Regions from separate parts of the Chryseobacterium sp. GW823-FHT05E08 genome, predicted to be linked through region 2. Evidence: riboswitches for the same ligand, from Rfam matches in the RefSeq annotation. Region 2 holds a riboswitch; each other region holds the start of a gene.
What was found. Region 2 has a riboswitch for S-adenosylmethionine ahead of AC1Q7L_RS06810 (TonB-dependent receptor plug domain-containing protein). Riboswitches for the same ligand answer to the same signal wherever they lie in the genome.
Positions count from the first base shown of each region.

Region 1 (6,688 bases), 590 kb from region 2:
CTATTTTCTTCCCTGCATTTGCCTTTTTAGCATATTTTCAGTTGGGTGAAAATCTGAAAAAGACTATTATATTCTCAACACTTTTAGTTTTATCTGCGATTTTCTTTTTCCTTCCTGTTATTGTAAGATATGAAGGCAATTTTCTCCATAGTTACGGTACGGAAAGTGTTTCTCTATTCAGCCTTTTCAGTTTGAGCACATTGTATGTTTATGGCACAATTGGTACTTTGGGAATTTTGACTTCATTAGTTATACAATTTTTTACAGATAGATTTAAAAATATTCAGCTTTTATTGAAAGATCATTTTATTGTTTTCTGCTTTTTAATGATCTTTATCAACTTTATTTTCTTTGTGAAATATCCTTTGGAATCGGGATATTTAATTCCATCTATTCCTTTTGTTTTAATAATTTTACAAAGAATTCTTTCTGATAAACTGATGAAATTTACTTTATTATCATTATTAATTTCGCCGTTTCTTATTAGTGTTAATGCTAAAAATTTTCAGATAAAAGGTTCAATTTTCGTAAATGAAAATTATGAAGATCAGGAATTAAAATACTGTAAAAATTTAATCCAGAAAATAAAATCCGCTCCTGAAAATTCGGTTATTCATGTAGGAAACTTTTATGAGCAATTGGTTTTAATGGGAGATTTCGATTTAAAAAAGATCAAACTTGTTAACCATCTTTCACCGGAAAATATCAATTCGATAAAAAAAGGAGAAAAAAAGCTTTACTATATTGAAACATCTGGCAGTGAAGCAGAAAATGAAAAAACTCATCTTTTTGATGAATTTGGAATGCTGCTTTATCCGAAGTTTGAATTGATGAGATAAAAAAAGAGCCATCACATAATGCAATGGCTCTTAAAAAAATCTAATCTAATATTAAAGGTTAGGATTATTCTCAATCTCCTTCTGCGGAATTGAAAACAAATAATATCTGCTATTCGCTACAAACGCTGACTGATCAGGGAAAGCAAAGATCGTATGACCTCTCCCGTTAACCGTTTTCACGACCCCCGCTGGAGTTGTAATTTGCACCTGAATAGCCTGTCCGTTTGAGTTTGTGTAAGATTTTCTCGCGACAGTTCCCTGCGTTCTGATAATATCTGATAACGAGAATCCTTCTCCGAATAATTCTTTTCTTCTTTCAATTAAAACTTCTTTAATCACATCATTTTGTGCTAAAGATCCGCTGTAAACATTGGCATTTCTTGCAGATTTTAATTGATTTAAAACTGTTACTGCATTCGTAACATTTCCGTTTCTGGCTTCGGCTTCAGCTTCAATTAAATACATTTCAGCAGCTCTCATGAAAACGATGTCGGCAATTAAATTAGCTTTAAATTTAAACTTAGCATATCTCAAAAGCCCTTCTCTTCCGGGATTTCCATCCCATGAAAACAAAGAATACCTAATATCATTCGTATCAAATAAATCTTTGAAATAAGGATCTGCCATAAAGCTGTAATAATAACTTCCCGAAGACGAAACATCCAAAAAGTGGAAAGCATAACTTTCACCGGACTGCTCCTGTGTCTGCCCGTGTCCCCAGATCCATTCTCCGTTGCTGATGTCGTTGAAGCCGTCTTTGTATTTTTCGGCAGTCATTAAAGCATATCCGCTTCTGGCAATTTTTGCAGAAGCTACAGCTTTCGTCCAATCGCCTGTATTTAGATAAACTCTTGCTAACAAACCGTTTACAACAGATCTATCGATTTTATCTTTATTGTTTCTTGTATAATTTTGAAGTAAATTGTCGGCATCTGTCAAATCACTTTTAATTAAAGTATAAATTTCTTCCAGACTTGCTTTTTTCTTTCCGACTGAGCTCGTCGTTGTAGGTTCTGTATAAATTGGAGCCGTCAATGCATTTTTATCTTTAAAATAACTGAATTGATAAAAACTCGCCAAGTTAAAATAACAAAATGCTCTCAACGCTTTTGCCTGACCTTTCACTTGATTTTTCTTGTCTTGACTTCCTTCTGCGGCATCAATTTTGGCGATCACATTGTTCATATTATTGATCACAGAATATAAAGAATTCCAGATATAAAGAGGTCGGCTGCCTGTATTATTCACCAAATCTGTGAAAGCATACGCTCCGGGAAAACCGTATTTGTTGGTCAAAACTGCAACATCACTTCCCATTGCATCACTCGTTCTCAGCACCGTTGAATAACCGATATTGGCGTACGTTGGTCCGTCATCATTGAATTTCGCCCAAGTTCCATTAATTACTGTTTCTGCACTTTCTGCCGTTTTAAAAACCTCCGCTTCATCGGCTTGATTGGTCGGAGCTGTTTCCAGATCATTTTCACAACTTATGAATGAAAATAACGTGATTAAAGCAAAAGATAGATATTTTAAATTTTTCATTGTTTTAATTTTAAATGTTTAAAGAGTTGCCTGTAAACCGAAAGTTATCGTTCTCATCGCAGGATATCTGTAATAGGTTGTTCCGTCTAATGTTTGTTCCGGATCCATTCCTTTATGTTTGTAGAATGTTAAAAGGTTTTCTGCCTGAACATACACTCTGAATTTTTTCAACCCTAATTTTCCAAAATAATCTGATGGAAGCGTATAGCCTAAACTCACATTTTTAATCCTCGCATACGTTCCTGAGTATAAAAATCTTGATGAAGTTGAAGTCCAGTTATTGGTTGTTGTGCTTAAAATCGGAACGTCTGTGTTTGTATTTTCGGGTGTCCATCGGTTTAACATTTCTGCGCTCCAAGCTCGTCCTCCTGAACTTCCGTTATGCATTAACATCGTGTAATCGGTATCTAAAATTTTCCCTCCGATACTGAAAGTCACCAATGTTGAGAAATCAAAGTTTTTATACGCTAAACTTGTCGTTAAACCTCCCATCACTTTCGGAAGTGATGAACCCTGCAATGTTTTTGTAGCTTTTGCATATTCGGAAGTTGTTCCTTCCACGGTATTTCCATTGGCATCGGTTGTAATTGTTTTCCAAAGTGGATTTCCGTTGTTAGGATCTACCCCAACCCATTCCGGAATGAAGAAATCGTAAATTGATCCTCCCACCTGTAACAGTTTTGTTCCGCTTACAATTGAACCTTTTGGAAGTTTCGTGATTTCATTTTTTAAAGTACTTAAATTCACATCAACATTCCATTCAAAATCGCTTGTTTTAATGGGTGTTGTGAACAATGAAAACTCAAAACCTGTATTTTTTAATTCCCCAATATTCGCCTGATAATCAGTAAAACCAAGTGACGGTGCCAAAGGCATTCCAAATAAAAGATCCTTACTTTGACGTTGGAAATACTCTACATTACCTTTAATTCTGTTTTTTAAAATCGCAAATTCCAAACCTACATTTAAGTTAAGATTGGTTTCCCATTTCAAATCGGGAGTTGGTAATTTACTTGCAACCGTTCCTCCTTCACCTAAATTATTGTAAAAAGTATACAAGCTTTGGTAAGCATAATAAGTACTTAATTTATCATTTCCTTGTCCACCGTAACTTGCACGAAGCGTTAACTGGTTGAAGAGATTTAAGTCTTTAATAAAAGTTTCGTTGGATGCTTTCCATGAACCACCGACTGACCAGAATGTACCCCATCTGTTTTCGGGAGAGAATCTTGAAGACCCGTCCGATCTTACTGATCCTGAAAGGAAATATTTATTCTGATAATCATATTCTGCTTTTCCTAAGAAACTCAATAATCCTAATTTATCACTGCTTCCACTAAAACCACCTAACAACGCAGCAGCATCCGGTTCATAATAATACGGAAGTGAAAATTGACTTCTGCTTCCTGAAATCGTCTGATATTCATAATGATAAAATTCCTGTCCACCTAAAATATTAATGTGATGCTGTCCGAATTTTTTATCGTAAGTCAAAATATTACTCGTCGTATAAGAAAGCGTTCTCGAGTTGGTTTTCGTCACTGAACCTCCAATTTCCGCACCTTCTCCTAATAATGGATTGGTGTAATAATGACCATTGTAATTCACTAAATCAACAGAGAAACTTGTTCTGAATTTCAGCTCCGGCAAGAAAGTAAATTCTGCAAAACCTTTTCCTGAAAAGTTATCTTCTCTGTTTTCGTTTTTATCTAAAGGCAGCGTTGCGGCTGCATTTTCATTCTGCAAAGCACTTGTTGGTCTGTATTTTCCGAAGTCGTAAATATAATTTCCGTTGGAATCCAGCTTATAACTTCCATCTGCATTTCTTTCATAATACGGATAGAAAGACGGAATCACTCTCGCTGCATTGATCACGTTATCCGTTCTTGAATCTGATGATGGCGGTGCTTCCTGAAGACTGTTTGTGTAGGCTAAATTGGCTCCAACATTCAACCATTTTTTGACTTCAGAATTGATTTTTAATCTCGTACTGTATTTTTTGAAACCAGATTCTATCGCAATTCCTTTATCATCTAAATATCCTAACGAGAAAAAATAATTGCTTTTTTCATTTCCTCCACTGAAATCTAAGTCGACCTGACTTCTGGAAGCTGTTCTTTGCAAAATATCTTTCCAGTTGTCATTCCATAACGCGGTTGCGCCTGTTAAAAGCTTTCCGTCTGTTCCGACTGGGTTTGGATAACCTGCTCCGTAAGGATTAATTCCCAAAGCATTCACCAAATTATCGGTTGCCATTTGTGCTGCCTGTTGAGAAGAAACCTGACTTGATTTATATCCATTTCTCAGCGCCTCCCAATACAATTCGTAATATTGATCGGTTGATACCTGTTCATAATCTTTAACTGCTCTGCTAGAAAAACCCTGACTGATATTGAAATTCACTCGAGCCTCTCCTTTTTTACCGGATTTTGTTGTGATGATAATAATTCCGTTCGCTCCTCTTGAACCGTATAATGAACTTGCTGTTGCATCTTTTAAAACACTGATCGATTCAATATCGTTTGGACTGATGGAATTGATATTTCCATCAAAAGGAATTCCGTCAACGACAAATAATGGATTACTTGAAGCACTTACCGAACCGATTCCACGAATTCTGATCGAAGCTGTTGACCCCGGCTGTCCCGAAGAACTTACCGCTTGAAGCCCTGGAACTTGTCCTTCCAAAGCTTTTGTAATATTGGTAACAGGTCTGTTGTTGATCTTTTCACTTGAAATCGTTGCTACAGAACCTGTATAACTTGTTTTTTTAGCTTTTCCGTAAGCTACAACTACCACTTCATCTATTTCTTTCTCACGAAGTGTATCTTTTTTTGTTTCCTGACCGTGTACACTGATAATTCCTAAGAAAAATACAGCAACAGGTGGAATCCAAATTTTAGAATTAATTAAACCTTTGCTAATCATAATCAATTTTATTTATCAAATATTAAAAATTTACCCTTTGCAGAAAAGTCAGCAAAGGGCATCGATAAATACGATTAACCAAATGCTTATTGTTCCTTTAAAGGCTGAATGTAACACCTTGCCAAGAGCAGGTTGTTAAGATTTCATAGGGTCAGTTCCCTCCATCTTTCTTTATAAGCCGATCGAAATATGAATGCAAAGCTAAAAACAAATAGTCTACAAAACAAGTAGACTTTAAAATTTTCAATTATAATTTTATGAAAATAAAGTTAATTTAAGCTTAAAAAACACTAAAATAGACAGTTATAAAAAATGTTAAATTTTTAAATATGAGAAATATCATTAAAAATAATGTAAAAGAGTATTTTCACTTAAAATGAAAAAATTAAGTCTTAATAGAAAAAAAAAATTAATTTTATAGAATGAAAGTTTTAATCATCAATGGTCCTAATTTGAATCTTTTAGGCACAAGAGAACCAGAAATTTACGGAACAGTTTCTATGGAAGATTATTTGGAAAATTTACAATCTGAATTTCCTTCTCATGAAATACAATATTATCAATCAAATATTGAAGGTGAGTTAATTAACAGACTTCAAGAAGATGATTTTGAAGCTTTGGTAATCAATCCGGGAGCTTTTACGCATTATTCTTATGCCATAGCGGACTGTTTAAAGAATATTCAGAAGCAGAAAGTGGAAGTTCACATTAGTAATATTTACAAAAGAGAAGAATTTCGTCAGAAATCTGTGACGGCTGCAAATACTGATGCGGTTTTATCTGGTTTTGGGATGGATGGATATCGATTGGCTATTTTGAGTTTGAAATAATTTTATTAACCACAGATTTTCACAAATTTGCACAGATTCTATAACGCAAACATCTGTGTTGATCTGTGAAAATCTGTGATTATTATATAAAAAAATCCTCAACGCAATGATGAGGATTTTTATTTTTAGTTTGTTGTCTGTTGTTGTAATTGAGGTCCGGAAGCGATAAGCTTTTTCCCTTCTTCTGTATTACAATACTGATCAAAGTTTTTGATATATTTTGCAGCAAGATCTTTTGCTTTTTCTTCCCACTCAGTAACTTCGCTGTATGTATTTCTAGGATCTAAAATACCTTCAGAAACGTTTGGTAATTCAGTAGGAATCTCCAAATTCATAATTGGAATTCTAGTTTTTGGAGCATTCTCGATAGATCCATCAATGATTGCATCAATAATTGCTCTTGTATCTTTTAGTGAAATTCTCTTTCCGGTACCATTCCAACCTGTGTTTACCAAGTAAGCTTTTGCACCATGTTCTTTCATTTTTCCGATCAATGTTTTTGAATACATTGTTGGATGTAATGTTAAGAACGCTTCACCAAATGCT
Region 1 is NZ_JBXAHY010000002.1:787,567-794,254, reverse strand. Features, by position in the region: gene AC1Q7L_RS09560 (hypothetical protein) at 1-839, shown strand, start outside; gene AC1Q7L_RS09555 (RagB/SusD family nutrient uptake outer membrane protein) at 891-2,384, opposite strand; gene AC1Q7L_RS09550 (SusC/RagA family TonB-linked outer membrane protein) at 2,403-5,312, opposite strand; SAM riboswitch class I at 5,396-5,492, opposite strand; gene AC1Q7L_RS09545 (type II 3-dehydroquinate dehydratase) at 5,735-6,142, shown strand; gene pckA (phosphoenolpyruvate carboxykinase (ATP)) at 6,268-6,688, opposite strand, start outside.
Region 1: linked by a shared signal. The riboswitch ahead of AC1Q7L_RS09550 (SusC/RagA family TonB-linked outer membrane protein) and the one ahead of AC1Q7L_RS06810 (TonB-dependent receptor plug domain-containing protein) in region 2 are both predicted to bind S-adenosylmethionine.

Region 2 (6,688 bases):
TCGCTTTTGCTTTGGGAGAAAGGGTTTCAATAATATTGATTTGATCCGGTCCAAAAAATTCGTTTTGAGGCGTTCCTAAATTCTGAGGGAAATGAAAGTCTGTGATCTTTGTTTCTGTGTAATTTCCTGCTAAATTGATGTTTAAATTCCCACCTGCTAATTTCCAGTCGTAAGAAACAACCAAATCAACCCCTTTTGTTTCGGTATCAATTGCGTTGGCGAAGAATCTTCCGCTTTCTGCGATATTATTTTCGCCGACCAATTCAGGATCTGACAATCTTTCGTCCGTGATGTTGCTCGTGATAACAATTCTGTCTTTTACTCCAATCCAATATCCGTCCAATGTGATGAAAAGTCCTTTGGCAGGTTTTAAAGTAAACCCAAGACTTGCATTGACAGAAGTTTCCTGTTTTAATTTATCAAAACCAAGAACCTCAGCCGCTTTACTGTCTGTCGTGAATATTCCTTTTCTTACAATTCCGATTCCGGAAGTTGAAATATCTGCATACGAGTTATTAAAATATTGTTGTTGCAAAGATGGCGCTCTAAAACCCGTTCCCACCGCTCCACGAATCGCGTAATTTTTTACAAATTCATATCTCACAGCCAATTTTCCATTCAAAGTATTTCCGAAGTCAGAATAATTTTCAAATCTTGCGGCAGCATCGATATTTAATTTTTTATCTAAATCATAAGAAACATCTGCATAAACAGCCGTAGAATGTCTTGATTTTTTCAATGCATTATCAGGAGAAAAGCCCATAAAAGACTGTGATCCACCATTTCCAACTACTGTAGATCCCGGCGTTGCAATATTTCCATTAATATCATAGGTTGCGTAAGATGCCTCATCTCCGGCCTTGATTTGATATTGCTCAAACCTGAATTCTCCTCCGAAAGCAACATTGAAATTGTTTAAGTTCTTAGAAACATCAAGGTTAATGGTATTTTGGAGAAAGCTATGCGCTCCTGCATAAAAACTTGTCGGAGATTTCGCACCTAAAGAAGCATTATTAGTGTTGTTAACATTATAATTGAATGTATTGCTTCCGAAAGTATTACTCAGATCAAAAAGCCAATCGTTTACATTGTATTTCGTTCCTACAGCATAAGAAAGATCGTACACCTGAGATTTCAGATTAGCCTGAAAACCATTCGGATAAATTGAAGAAACAATATTTGAAGTTTCGCTCGGAAGTCTTCTAAAACCAAAACCTTCACCTTCTTTTAAACTGAATCCTCCAAAAGTATAGAGTTTAAAATGGTCATTAAAAGGATATTCTGCATTGAAAAATAACTGAGCCTGTTTTATTTGAGCATCACCGATTTGGAAATTGAAATCATCTCTGGTTAAGCCTCTTTTACTAATCTCCGCATCATCATTTTGTTCTGCAATAATTGGGTTTGGAGCAAATTCATATGCAAAATTATCTCCAAAAATATCTAATTTATGATTCTGTGTTCTCGTCGTTTTTCCTCTTTGACTTAGCTGTAACGACAAATTGATATAACTTTTATCTTTTCCTAAAGAAGTTCCGTAATTGACTGCTCCCTGATAGGTTTCACCATCATTTCTACCTGATAATCCGTAGTTTAAACTTGCAGAAGCACCTATATCTTTTTTAAGAATAATATTAATAACGCCTGCAATGGCATCAGAACCATATTGTGCTGCTGCTCCGTCTCTTAAAACCTCAATTCTGTCGATCGCAATCACAGGAATTGTGCTTAAATCTGTCCCAACAGAGCCGTTTCCGACTGTATTTTGATAGTTAACTAATGATGTTGTGTGTCTTCTTTTTCCATTCACTAAAACTAGAACCTGATCGGGTCCCATTCCTCTTAATGTCATAGGATCAATATGTTCTGTTCCATCAGAAGCAGACTGTCTCACCGCATTAAAAGAGGGAATTACATAATTTAATAGATCCTGAACCGTTGTTTGAGGTGCAGATTTTTGTATTTTTTCAATATTGATAACATCTACCGGAACAGGTGTTTCCAATTTTGTTCTTTTAGCATTTCGGTTTCCGACGATTATTACGTCTTCGATTTGTTTTTCTTTTTCAAGTTCCTGAGCCGATACGAAAACCGCTCCAAGCAATAATACAGATATGCTTAGTTTCTTCATCTTTTGTTTTTTGCAAAATTAATAATAAACCCGGACGGACAAAAATCCGCCAACAAAGATTGTCAAGAAATGGAATGAATATTGAGAATATTGACTTCACTTATCTTCCCCCAATCGGGTTGGAATTAGCACCTTTACACATTGAAAACGTGCCGGTTGCTAAGGTTTCACAGGGCCAAATCCCTCCACCTTTCTTGATAAATCTACTGCAAAGGTAGACTAATAATTTTAATTGGCAAAAATTGTGAATTTTTAAAGGTGAAGGGTCAAAAGTGAATTTTAGTGTAAATGAAAAAGAGAGGCAATTTTCATTACCTCTCTTTGTTTAATTATACATTATGTTTGTCTTATTTAATAATCATCTTCTGGATAGCAACTCCGGTTTCAGATTTTAAATGAACCAGATAGGTTCCGGCAGGATAATTAGCTTTTAATTCATAAGTTCCTGACTCATTTTTAAGCTTAATGGAATCCATTTTTTTACCGCTCATGTCATAAATTATAATTTCGCCGTTTTTGGCTTTATGATAAATTAATTTCGCTAAACCGTTTTTAACAGGATTGTCCGCAATTTGAAGTGATAATTTATTTTCAGCGTTAGCATCAATTGTAGATAAAGTTCCTGTGTAGTTTCCGAAAATTCTAAATTCTCCCGGCTGAAGATTAATTGGAGCCGTTGTAGAAGAAACTACTGATACTGTGTTATCCAGTAAATTTTTCCACTGTCCTGCGTACGGGAAGTAAGGCACAACATCTTTTGCAGAGGTATCGTAATTGGCTATAACGACAACATTCTGAACAGTACTTGCCGTATTATCGTACACGTAAATTCTGGTAATTAATCCATTAGGATCATTGGTAAGATTATTTGATTCTACAGAATATGTTTTTGATTTAAATACCGGATACAAACTTCTAAGATTAATGATCTGAGCCCAAGTATCATAAACTGCCTTTCTGTTCGCATTAGTGTCATATCCTAAAGAAAAAGCAATTGGCTTCTCATCTGTTCGGCAACCATTGTTGATAGATCCGTCTCCACATCTGTTGATGCTGAATTCATAACCCAATTCACCAAATTGCCAGATCATTTTCGGGCCGGGAATTGTGAAGAATGTTGCTCCGAAAGTTTTCATTCTATTCAACGCTGTGTTTAGATTTTTAACATCGTACGCTCCGTTTACAGCTCCGTAAGAAATATTTTTAAACATTAATCTTTCTTCATCATGGCTTTCTCCATACCCAACTGCGTGCATATTGGTGAAACCATGAAGCGTGTGATTCATTCTGTCAAAGTTGCTGTTTTCTTTGTAGCCCATCGTATTTTGATTGTACGCGCCATTTTGATTATTCCAAAGCATTACACCCTTTCCTTCTGCAACTCTGTAATTTGCCCATTGCTGTTCTTCTGCATCAGTTCCTAAATGTTCGAAAATCATATAAGAATTTGGATCAATTGCCCACTGTTTATCAGCATAATATTTCATGATGTCTACCCTGTCCTGCTGATAAGCATTGGTACAGGTTTCATCATTTTCAGAACAGCTTTGCGTGAAACCTTTTGTAAGATCCCAACGGAAACCATCGATATGATATTCTGTTAACCATTGTTGAAGCGTTCTTTCAACGTAATATTTAGTTGACGGACTTGTATGGTTAAAATCATTGAAAACATTGTACGAATGTTTCGGAACTGTATTAAAATATGGGTTATTTGGAGCTACATCACCGTAACCGTCTCCATCAGGATCAATATTCCAAAGTCTTACCAACGGAGAACGTCCTGTTGCATGATTTAAAGCTACATCCAAAATCACAGCAATCCCGTTGTAATGGCACAAATCAACAAATTCTTTGAATTTTTCCGGTGTTCCGTACGCTTTATCTAATGCATAATGGAATGACGTATTGTATCCCCAAGAAAGATTGCCCTCAAACTCCATAATTGGCATCAATTCAATCGCATTGATCTTTAAATTTTTTAGATAAGTAATTTTATTGATTAATGACTGCCAGTTTTTTTCCTGTGTAAAGTCTCTCAATAACAATTCATAAACAACAAGATCCTCTTTGTTGGGTCTCTGGTAACTTGTAGTCTGCCAGTTGTAAGGAGTCTGTCCTGTTTTAAACATAGAAACCTCAAAGCCCTGTCCTGCAGGAAACAGAGGTAAATTCGGGTAAGTTGTAGCCGAGATCCACTGATCATCATAAGAAGACAATATTTGTGGAGAAAAAGGATCTGCTACTTTTCTAAGATCGTTGGTTCTGTATTGGAAAGTATATAGTTGAGAAGGCGTGATACCCGTTAATTCGATCCAATAAAGATCAGGATTTGTGGTATCTCTTTTCATTAAATAAGCATCATTCACAGCCCAGTTATTGAAACTTCCGATCACATGAACGAAATTTTTAAACGGAGCATACAAAGCAAGTCCAACTCTGGTATTATCTGTCGGATGATAGTTGATTCCTTGTTTTATCCATGTCGGAATTGCTTCAGAAACAACATTTCTCGGTGTTTGAAAAATGAACGTTGCATTTTTTGTGTTTGAATTGGCATCTGTTGCAATTAATTCCATATTTGCATCTGCAGTTACGGTATAACTGTAAGAATATGAAGTAGAAGGCGTTGAAGTAGAATTTACAACAGTTCCATTGGCTTTCAACTGAAATGTTGAATTAACATTGGTTGTAGCCGTCACATTAATAGAATTTCCCACCGGAACCGATGTCAAACTGTTCGCTAAAGGATTGGTTAAGTTTAAATTTAAAACACCAACATTTACAAAACTATCTACCGTCTGGTGACTTCCCGTCTTATCTTTCAGCAAAAACCCGAATCTTCCGATTCCTGTTCTGTTATAAAATGATGTCGGAGTAAAAGTTATAGAATACGTATCTGCTGTTGAATTATAGCTTAATTTATTTAAGTCATTAGAATCTCCCCAACTCCCATTGGTAGGGCAATCCTGACTATTACTGTAATTCGTATCTAAAGACCACGTCCACATATAAACAGCATTATTGGCAACTCCCCATGCAGATTCATCGATCTGACTTCCGGGTACCGTTAATGTAATCTGATCCGTCTCATTGAACGGATTTGGTGTAACTGTATAGCTTATCTGCCCAAAAATAAGGACGGTTATAAACAACAATACACTCGAATAAAATTTCCTCATAAAAGTTTGTTTTTTTTAGTTAGTACGATACGAATGTAATTTAATTTTTGAGAATTATTTATATTTTGATCCAAAAACATGCATTTTAACGATTTAAACATTATGCATTGACGAGTATTTTATGCATCCGATATTTTTTAAGTTGAATGATTGTCTAATTCACAACTGACTTTGTCCAGTTCATATTCTTTGCCATAGTTTTGAGTAAATCTGCGCTTTACTTTTGCTCCAGAAATTTTAAAGAAATCAAAATAATTTTAATTTAAAACAATTATAGCAATGAAAATAAATCAGACTCATAAAAGAAATTTTCAGACAATAGCTGCAACAGCTTTTCTATTTATTTCAACATCAGGTTTTGCACAACAGATTGCAACAGGAAATAATAAAAATTCGGAGGAAATTCGTCCTTTTCATATTCATGTTTCAGACAATGCTCTTAGTGAACTTCGTCAACGTATCAATACAACGAGATGGCCGAATAAAGAAACGGTAATCGATCAGTCTCAGGGTGTAAAATTAGATCAGATCAAAAATTTAGCTAATTATTGGGGAACAGACTACGACTGGCGTAAAGCCGAAGCAAAACTAAACGCTCTTCCACAATTTGTAACTAATATTGACGGACTTGATATTCAATTTGTTCATATTAAATCAAAGCATAAAAATGCACTTCCTTTAATTATCACTCACGGATGGCCGGGTTCTGTATTTGAACTTTTAAAAATAGTCGGTCCACTTACAGATCCCACCGCTTATGGCGGAAAAGCAGAAGATGCTTTTGATCTTGTTATCCCGTCAATGCCCGGTTATGGATTTTCAGAAAAACCAAAATCTACAGGATGGGGACCGGAAAAAATCGGAAATGCATGGGATATTTTGATGAAGCGTCTCGGATACAAAAATTATGTTTCACAAGGAGGAGATTGGGGTTCTGTGATTGCAGATGCGATGGCTCGTCAGGCTCCAAAAGGTCTGCTAGCAATACATGTGAATATGCCCGCAACCGTACCGGCAGAAATTGCTAATATTTTAAAAGAAGGCGGTTCTGCTCCCTCAGGATTATCAGATAAAGAAAAAGCAGCTTTTATTTCATTAAATAAATTGTATACAAAAGGCGGCGGTTATGCAGGAATGATGGTTACCCGTCCGCAAACTCTTGGCTATGGACTCACAGATTCTCCAACCGCACTGGCTTCTTTTTTCTTAGATAAATTCAATGAATGGACGTACAGTGGAGGAAATGCCGAAAAATCTCTTACCAAAGATGAAATGTTGGATGATATTACATTGTACTGGCTAACCAATACAGCTACTTCTTCTGCGCAGTTGTATTGGGAAAACAATACCAATAATTTCAATGTTGTAGAGCAAA
Region 2 is NZ_JBXAHY010000002.1:195,080-201,767, forward strand. Features, by position in the region: gene AC1Q7L_RS06810 (TonB-dependent receptor plug domain-containing protein) at 1-2,131, opposite strand, end outside; SAM riboswitch class I at 2,229-2,335, opposite strand; gene AC1Q7L_RS06815 (alpha-amylase family glycosyl hydrolase) at 2,479-5,313, opposite strand; gene AC1Q7L_RS06820 (epoxide hydrolase family protein) at 5,593-6,688, shown strand, end outside.

Region 3 (6,688 bases), 730 kb from region 2:
TGTCACTGTTAATAACAGGGACGTTAGTGTCGTAAAACTCATTGTAACCATAGTCTTTAATAAGAATTGATTGTAATTTCTGATGTCCGCTAAAATCTATATCAACGAATTTATTATATCCAATCGAAATCAACTCTAAGTTTGGAGTACTGTGAATGTTGAAGGCAGTCAGATTATTATTAAAAACATGAAGCTTTTTTAATTTGTTTGAACTTCCTTGAATGCTTGTTATCATGTTAGAATTACAATCTAATATTTCTACACTTGGCATTTTCGATAAGTCCACATTTGTAATTTTATTGGCCGTTACGGATAATGCTTTGATATTTGGACTGTTATCCATCAAAATATTGTCTGTGGTTGTAAGCAAGCCTTTATAGGCAATAATTTCTTGTAAGCTTGGACAGTTCTTTACATTTAGATTGGTAAGACTTGTTCTCGCAACATTGGTGGAAATTAAATTTGTACAACCCTCTAGATTCACTTCTTTTAAAGCCAATTTTTCCGGGGAAGAAATATGATTCGGACCAAAATAATCTTGATGGTTATGATTAAATTGAGTAAGAGAAATGCAATTTTTCAGATTAACCATTTCTAAAGCACTTTGAAAACTCAAATCAATATTTATAAGTGATGTACAGTTTTCCCCGTTTAAATATTTTAACCTCGTTCCTTGTTCGGGTAAGCTAGTCAGTATAAAAGAATTATTTTCAATGCTCATTTCTAGGCTAGTTAAGTTGGCCATATTGCTTACATCAATTCCTCTTAAAGGATGATTATTAAAAGCTATCGTTTCTAGATTTGGAGAGCCTTTTAAATCTACATCATATAAGCTGCCCCAATAATAGAATTGTGTTTGCCCCATATTTTCTAACCCGCCACCATCACATTTAATTTTTTTCAAATTAATCATTCCATAAGTATTGATGGAGCTTAAAGATGTAGGAGTAATAGGAAATGATTCATTCAAATCCAATTCTCTAATTTGAGAAAGCTCAGACAATTGTAAAATACCATCTCCGTTTGCATCAATTTTAAAATATTGATTGCTAAGATTTTTTGCAACCATATTAGATGAGGATGAGTAAAGTAATGCTGCTTTAAAAGCCGGATCAAGATAGGGTATTGTACTGATGGTTTGTGAAATACTTCCTGTGGATGGCAAAATATCAGAACTGTCTTTTAAAACTTCCGTTAAAGCAGGATTGTTTGAAACATTAAGTGTTTGAATATTATTTGAATGCGCATCAATAAAAGATAAACCTGAAAGCTGATTTCCGGATAAATTAACGGTAATAAGATTAGGTAAATTCGATACGTTGATATAGATAAGGCTGTTATTAGCTAAATTAATATTCTTTATGTTTGGTGAATATTGAAAATAAGCACCAGAGATGTTATTATTGTTGGCAATAATTGTCTGCAGACTTTCAAGCCCTTGTAGTTCTAATCTTTGAATAGTATTGTTAGAGCAGTCAAGTTTTACAAGATTTCTGAATTGAAATATTCCACCAAGCCCATATATATTAGAATTTGATAAATTCAGTTCACTTACTTTTTCAGCTTCATCTTTACTAATATCTCCATCTGCATTTGCATCAACTGCGAAATAATTTCCGTTAAGATTCTTTGCTATGGTATTTCCGGATGAAGAAGCAACTAGTTTTGCTTTAAAATTTCCATCCAAATCCAAACTTTGAGCATTCATTCCCAAGCTAGTCAATAGAAAAGGGAGAGTATAAAATAATTTTGTTTTCATTATATGATTTTATTGTGTTTTTAAATTTTAGATATTTCTGAATTTTAAGCAATAAAGAAAATACGTTCCGATAACATTTTATCAGAAATAATAGCTTGTAAGTGAGATTTTATTGACGTAAAATTAAGATAGAGAACAGATTGCTTTAAGGTCTGTTTATGGATTCCTAATAAGTATATTAGGAACACAGGTGAAAAATTTGTGTTCATTTATTTGTGTTTTCTTGATGCAAATATAAATAAATTATCAATATCTCGCGGCTCTATTATTTAGATATAAATCGATGAATTATGTGTATCAAAAAAGCCCCTTAAAAAGAGGCTTTACATTATATTGTCATTCTAGGTTTCATCAGTTTTGCGACTGTGGCCGTCCATCCTGTTTGATGTGATGCACCAACTCCGCGACCATTATCTCCATGGAAATATTCAAAGAAAGTAATGTAATCTTTAAAGTTGACATCGTAATTAAACTTAGCATTTCCGCCGTTAAAAGCTCGTTCTCCATTTTCATCTTTTAAGAAAATAGAACACAATCTTCCACTGATATTTTGGGCAACTTCATCAAGATTTCTTTTATCTCCGCTTCCGGTTGGTAACTCTACTTTTAAGCTGTTCCCATAATAAAAATGGAAGCGTTGCAAACTTTCAACAATCAAAAAGTTGATGGGAAACCAAATCGGACCTCTCCAATTGCTATTTCCTCCAAACATTCTGCTGTCACTTTCTGCGGGAGTATAATAAACCATATTTTCTCTTCCATGAACAGAGAATACAAACGGATTTTCTTCATAAACTTTAGACATTGCACGGATTCCGTAAGAACTCAAAAATTCCTTTTCGTCAAGCATTCTTGTCAATACTTTTGAGAGTCTGTTTTTACGGAGAATACTCATCAAGTGTTTTCTCCCGTGTCCTTCCTCTTCCCAATGAGAAACCAATTTCGTTAGTTCAGGTTTGTTTTTTAAAATCCATTCCATTCTTGTGGTGAAATTTGGCATTTTATCAAGCAAATGATGATCAATAACTTCTACCGCAAACAATGGAATTAATCCAACAATACTTCTCAAGCGTAAAGAAACACTTTCGCCGTTTCCTAGCTGTAAAACATCATAGAAAAACCCGTCTTCTTCGTTCCACAAGCCTTCTTTGCCATCTCCCATGTTTTCCATGGCTTCAGCGATATAAAGATAATGTTCAAAGAATTTGATGGCCATATCTTCATAAACCTGATAATATTGAGCCAGCTCCATTGCCATTCTCATCATATTCAGAGCGTACATCGCCATCCAGCTTGTTCCGTCTGCTTGTTCGAGGTGTTGACCGTCCTTCAACTCCATATTCCGGTCAAAAGCACCAATGTTATCAAGACCTAAGAAACCTCCACCGAAAATATTATTCCCGCTTTTATCTTTTCTATTCACCCACCAGGTGAAATTAAGAAGCAGTTTTTGAAAAACTTTTTCTAAAAATAAAAGATCCGGTTTTCCATTTGTTTTTTCATCGATTTTAAAAACTCGGAAACAAGACCATGCATGAACAGGCGGATTTACATCACTCAAATTCCATTCATAAGCCGGAAGTTGCCCGTTGGGATGCATGTACCATTCTTTGGTTAATAAAAGAAGTTGGTTTTTGGCAAATTCGGCATCAATTATAGCAAAAGGGACACAGTGGAAAGCCAGATCCCAAGTTGCATACCAGGGATATTCCCACTTGTCGGGCATCGAAATGATGTCTTTGTTGTGCATGTGATTCCACTCCGTATTTCTTACATAATTGTTGAAATCTCTCGGAGCTTCAAAATTGGGATCACCTTTTAACCATTTTCCAACATTGTAATGATAAAACTGTTTGTTCCAAAGTAACCCTGCGAAGGCTTGTCTTTGCACATTTTTTTCGTCCTCACTGCTTACATCATGTTGAATTTCGTTATAATATTCATCAGCTTCAGAAATTCTTGCATTAAAAATTTCATCAAAGTGATTAAATGGTTCATCTGTTTCATTCGGAGAAAGTCTGAAATCAAACGTTTTTGATTCTCCCACTCCAATCATTTCATCAATTAAAAAAGAAGCTTTTGTTCCCTGTTTTTCAGGATTTACAGTGTTGCTTCCGTAGATGATGTGATCATTAATTCCGTCTTTAAAATAGGTATTTCCTGAATAAAGCGTTCCGTATAATTTGGGAGCATTCGTCTCATTTTCACAGAAAACACTGTTGGAATTATTCTTTCTCGAATAGAATTTTTTAATGGAAATACTGTCGTGATTAATATCGATACAGTTTTCCGAAGAAGCATTCAGCTGACCTTTGTAAACGTTGTATCCCCATTTCCAGTTATTTCTGAACCATACGGTCGGAGCAACCAATATAGGAGCCTCTTTCTGACTTCTGTTGGCAACTGTTACTCTTACTAAAATATCATTATGCTCAGCTTTACAATATTCAATGAAAATATCGAAGTACTCGTCATTGTTGAAAATTCCAGTATCAAAAAGCTCGTATTCGGGTTCTTTTTTGCTTCGTCTTCCGTTCTCGGCAATAATTTGGTCGTACGGAAATTCGTTAATAGGATATTTGTACACCATCTTCATATAGCTATGAGTAGGTGTGTTATCTAAGTAATAAAAGAGTTCTTTGAGGTCTTCGCCATGATTTCCCTGATGATTGCTCAACCCGAAAAATCGCTCTTTTACCATTTTATCTTTTTTGTTCCAGAAAGAAAGGGCAAAACATAAAAGCTGCTTCGGATCCGAGATTCCGGCGATGCCTTCTTCTGCCCACCTGTAAGCATAACTTTCCGCTTTATCATGACTTGTAGATCCCCACGCATTACCGTCCGGACTGTAGTCTTCACGCACATTTCCCCATTGTCGGTTGCTTACATACGGTCCCCATTTTTTCCAGTCTTTATCTTGTAGTCTTTGTTTTTCAACACTCATATTTCATCACTTTTCATTACGAAGGTAAGTTTTTTGAAAAATAATTCCAACATTTGGAATCTGAATAAAACGTAACATATCCCTGAAGCTCTTTTGTTTAAAGGCTTTTCGAGATTAAATTAAATTTTTATAAATTTTTAAAATAAATGTTTTATCTTTGCAGCATTCGATCATTCACATATTGAAAATGTTATCAAGAAAGGTTGAGGGATAGACCCTGTGAAACCTTAGCAACCCTTTGCGCAAGCGAAGAAGGTGCTACGTTCTACCAAATATAATTTTGGACAGATAACTTACTGAAGTTCTTTCAGCCATTTCTAATGGCATTTTCAAATTGTATTATCAAAAAGTATAATAGAATTGAAAACAGAACTAAACTATATTAATCTTTCGTATCAGACAAATTCCAATAAGGAATACAATATCCCGTTGAGCTACCAGCTTTTCGGGAAAGACCTGTTTTCAGCACCTATCATTTTAGTTAATCATGCCTTAACCGGAAATTCAGATGTTTCAGGAGAAAAGGGGTGGTGGAAAAAGCTGATTGGTGAAAATCAGGTTATTGATACAAATAAATACACAGTTCTGTGTTTCAATATTCCCGGAAACGGCTATGATAATTTTTTAATTGATGAATATGAAGATTTCACGCCTTCAGATATTGCCAATATCTTTTTAAAAGGCCTTGAAAAGCTTAATATAAAAAACTTGTACGCCATTATTGGAGGTTCTTTAGGAGGAGGAATTGGCTGGGAAATGTTGGTGAAAAACCCACAGCTTGCCGAAATTTTCATTCCTATTGCCTGCGATTACAAAACTCATGATTGGCTTCATGCACAATGTCTGGTTCAGAAATTTTTATTAAATGGAAATGATAAACCACTGCAAAAAGCCAGAATTCATGCGATGTTGTGTTATAGAACACCACAATCTTTAAACGATAGATTTCAAAACAAATACAATCCGGAAAAACAGCTTTTAGAATCGGAAGATTGGCTTGTTTATCACGGAAATTCATTAAACGAAAGGTTTAGTTTAGAATCATATAAACTGATGAACCATTTATTAATGAACATTAACGCAGAAGAAGCTCAACTGGAAAAAATCGAGGCGCGAATGCACATGATCTCCGTTGATACAGACTTATTCTTTCCTGCTTCCGAGATCCGAATGTGCTTTGAAAAGCTTAAAGAAAAAAAGGAAAATGTTTTCTATCACGAGATCAAATCAATTCATGGGCACGATGCCTTCTTAATGGAATACGAACAATTAAATAACATCATTAAAAATATTTTATAGACGATGAAAAATGCTAACGAAATAAAATTTTTAAAAAACAGATCAATCATCAAATTTGAAGGGGAGGATTTCTTAGGTGAAATCGGGATTGACGGACGAATTTTTAAAGCGCTTACTTTAGCGAGAATAAGTGTTGGGGTAATTTCTCAACAGGCAATTGAAAACGGATTATCAATTTTGGTTCAGGAAGCTGATTCCGAAAAAGCGGTAAATTGTCTGATTGACGAGTTTGAAGCAGAAAGAAAATCGGGAAAAGTTTCCCAGATTTACAGTATAAATAATGTTTCTGTAATAGGTTTTGTTGCAGAAGATTTAAATAAAGTGTTGGCTGAATTAGCTAGAAACAACGTTTTTCCATTGCTTTTAAATCAAGTAGGAAGCGAAAAGCGTATCAATATCGTGGTAACGTCTTCGCAAGACGAAAAAGCAAAAAATATCATCGAATCTGAGACCTCTAAAAAACCAAAAACGGTTCATTTAGCAATTATCGGTCACGGAAACGTTGGTAAGACTTTGATAGAGCAGGTTTTACAGTCGTCAGAAGAAATCAGAAGACGTAAAAAGATTGATCTTAAAGTGGTAGCGGTTGCAAATTCAAGAAAAATTGCCTTCAATAAAACAGGTTTTGATAGTAATTGGAGCGATGAGGTTTTAGCTGCAGAAAGCCCATCAGATGTTCAGGAATT
Region 3 is NZ_JBXAHY010000002.1:926,978-933,665, forward strand. Features, by position in the region: gene AC1Q7L_RS10245 (T9SS type A sorting domain-containing protein) at 1-1,759, opposite strand, end outside; gene AC1Q7L_RS10250 (MGH1-like glycoside hydrolase domain-containing protein) at 2,088-4,703, opposite strand; SAM riboswitch class I at 4,891-4,998, shown strand; gene AC1Q7L_RS10255 (alpha/beta fold hydrolase) at 5,064-6,002, shown strand; gene AC1Q7L_RS10260 (ACT domain-containing protein) at 6,006-6,688, shown strand, end outside.
Region 3: linked by a shared signal. The riboswitch ahead of AC1Q7L_RS10255 (alpha/beta fold hydrolase) and the one ahead of AC1Q7L_RS06810 (TonB-dependent receptor plug domain-containing protein) in region 2 are both predicted to bind S-adenosylmethionine.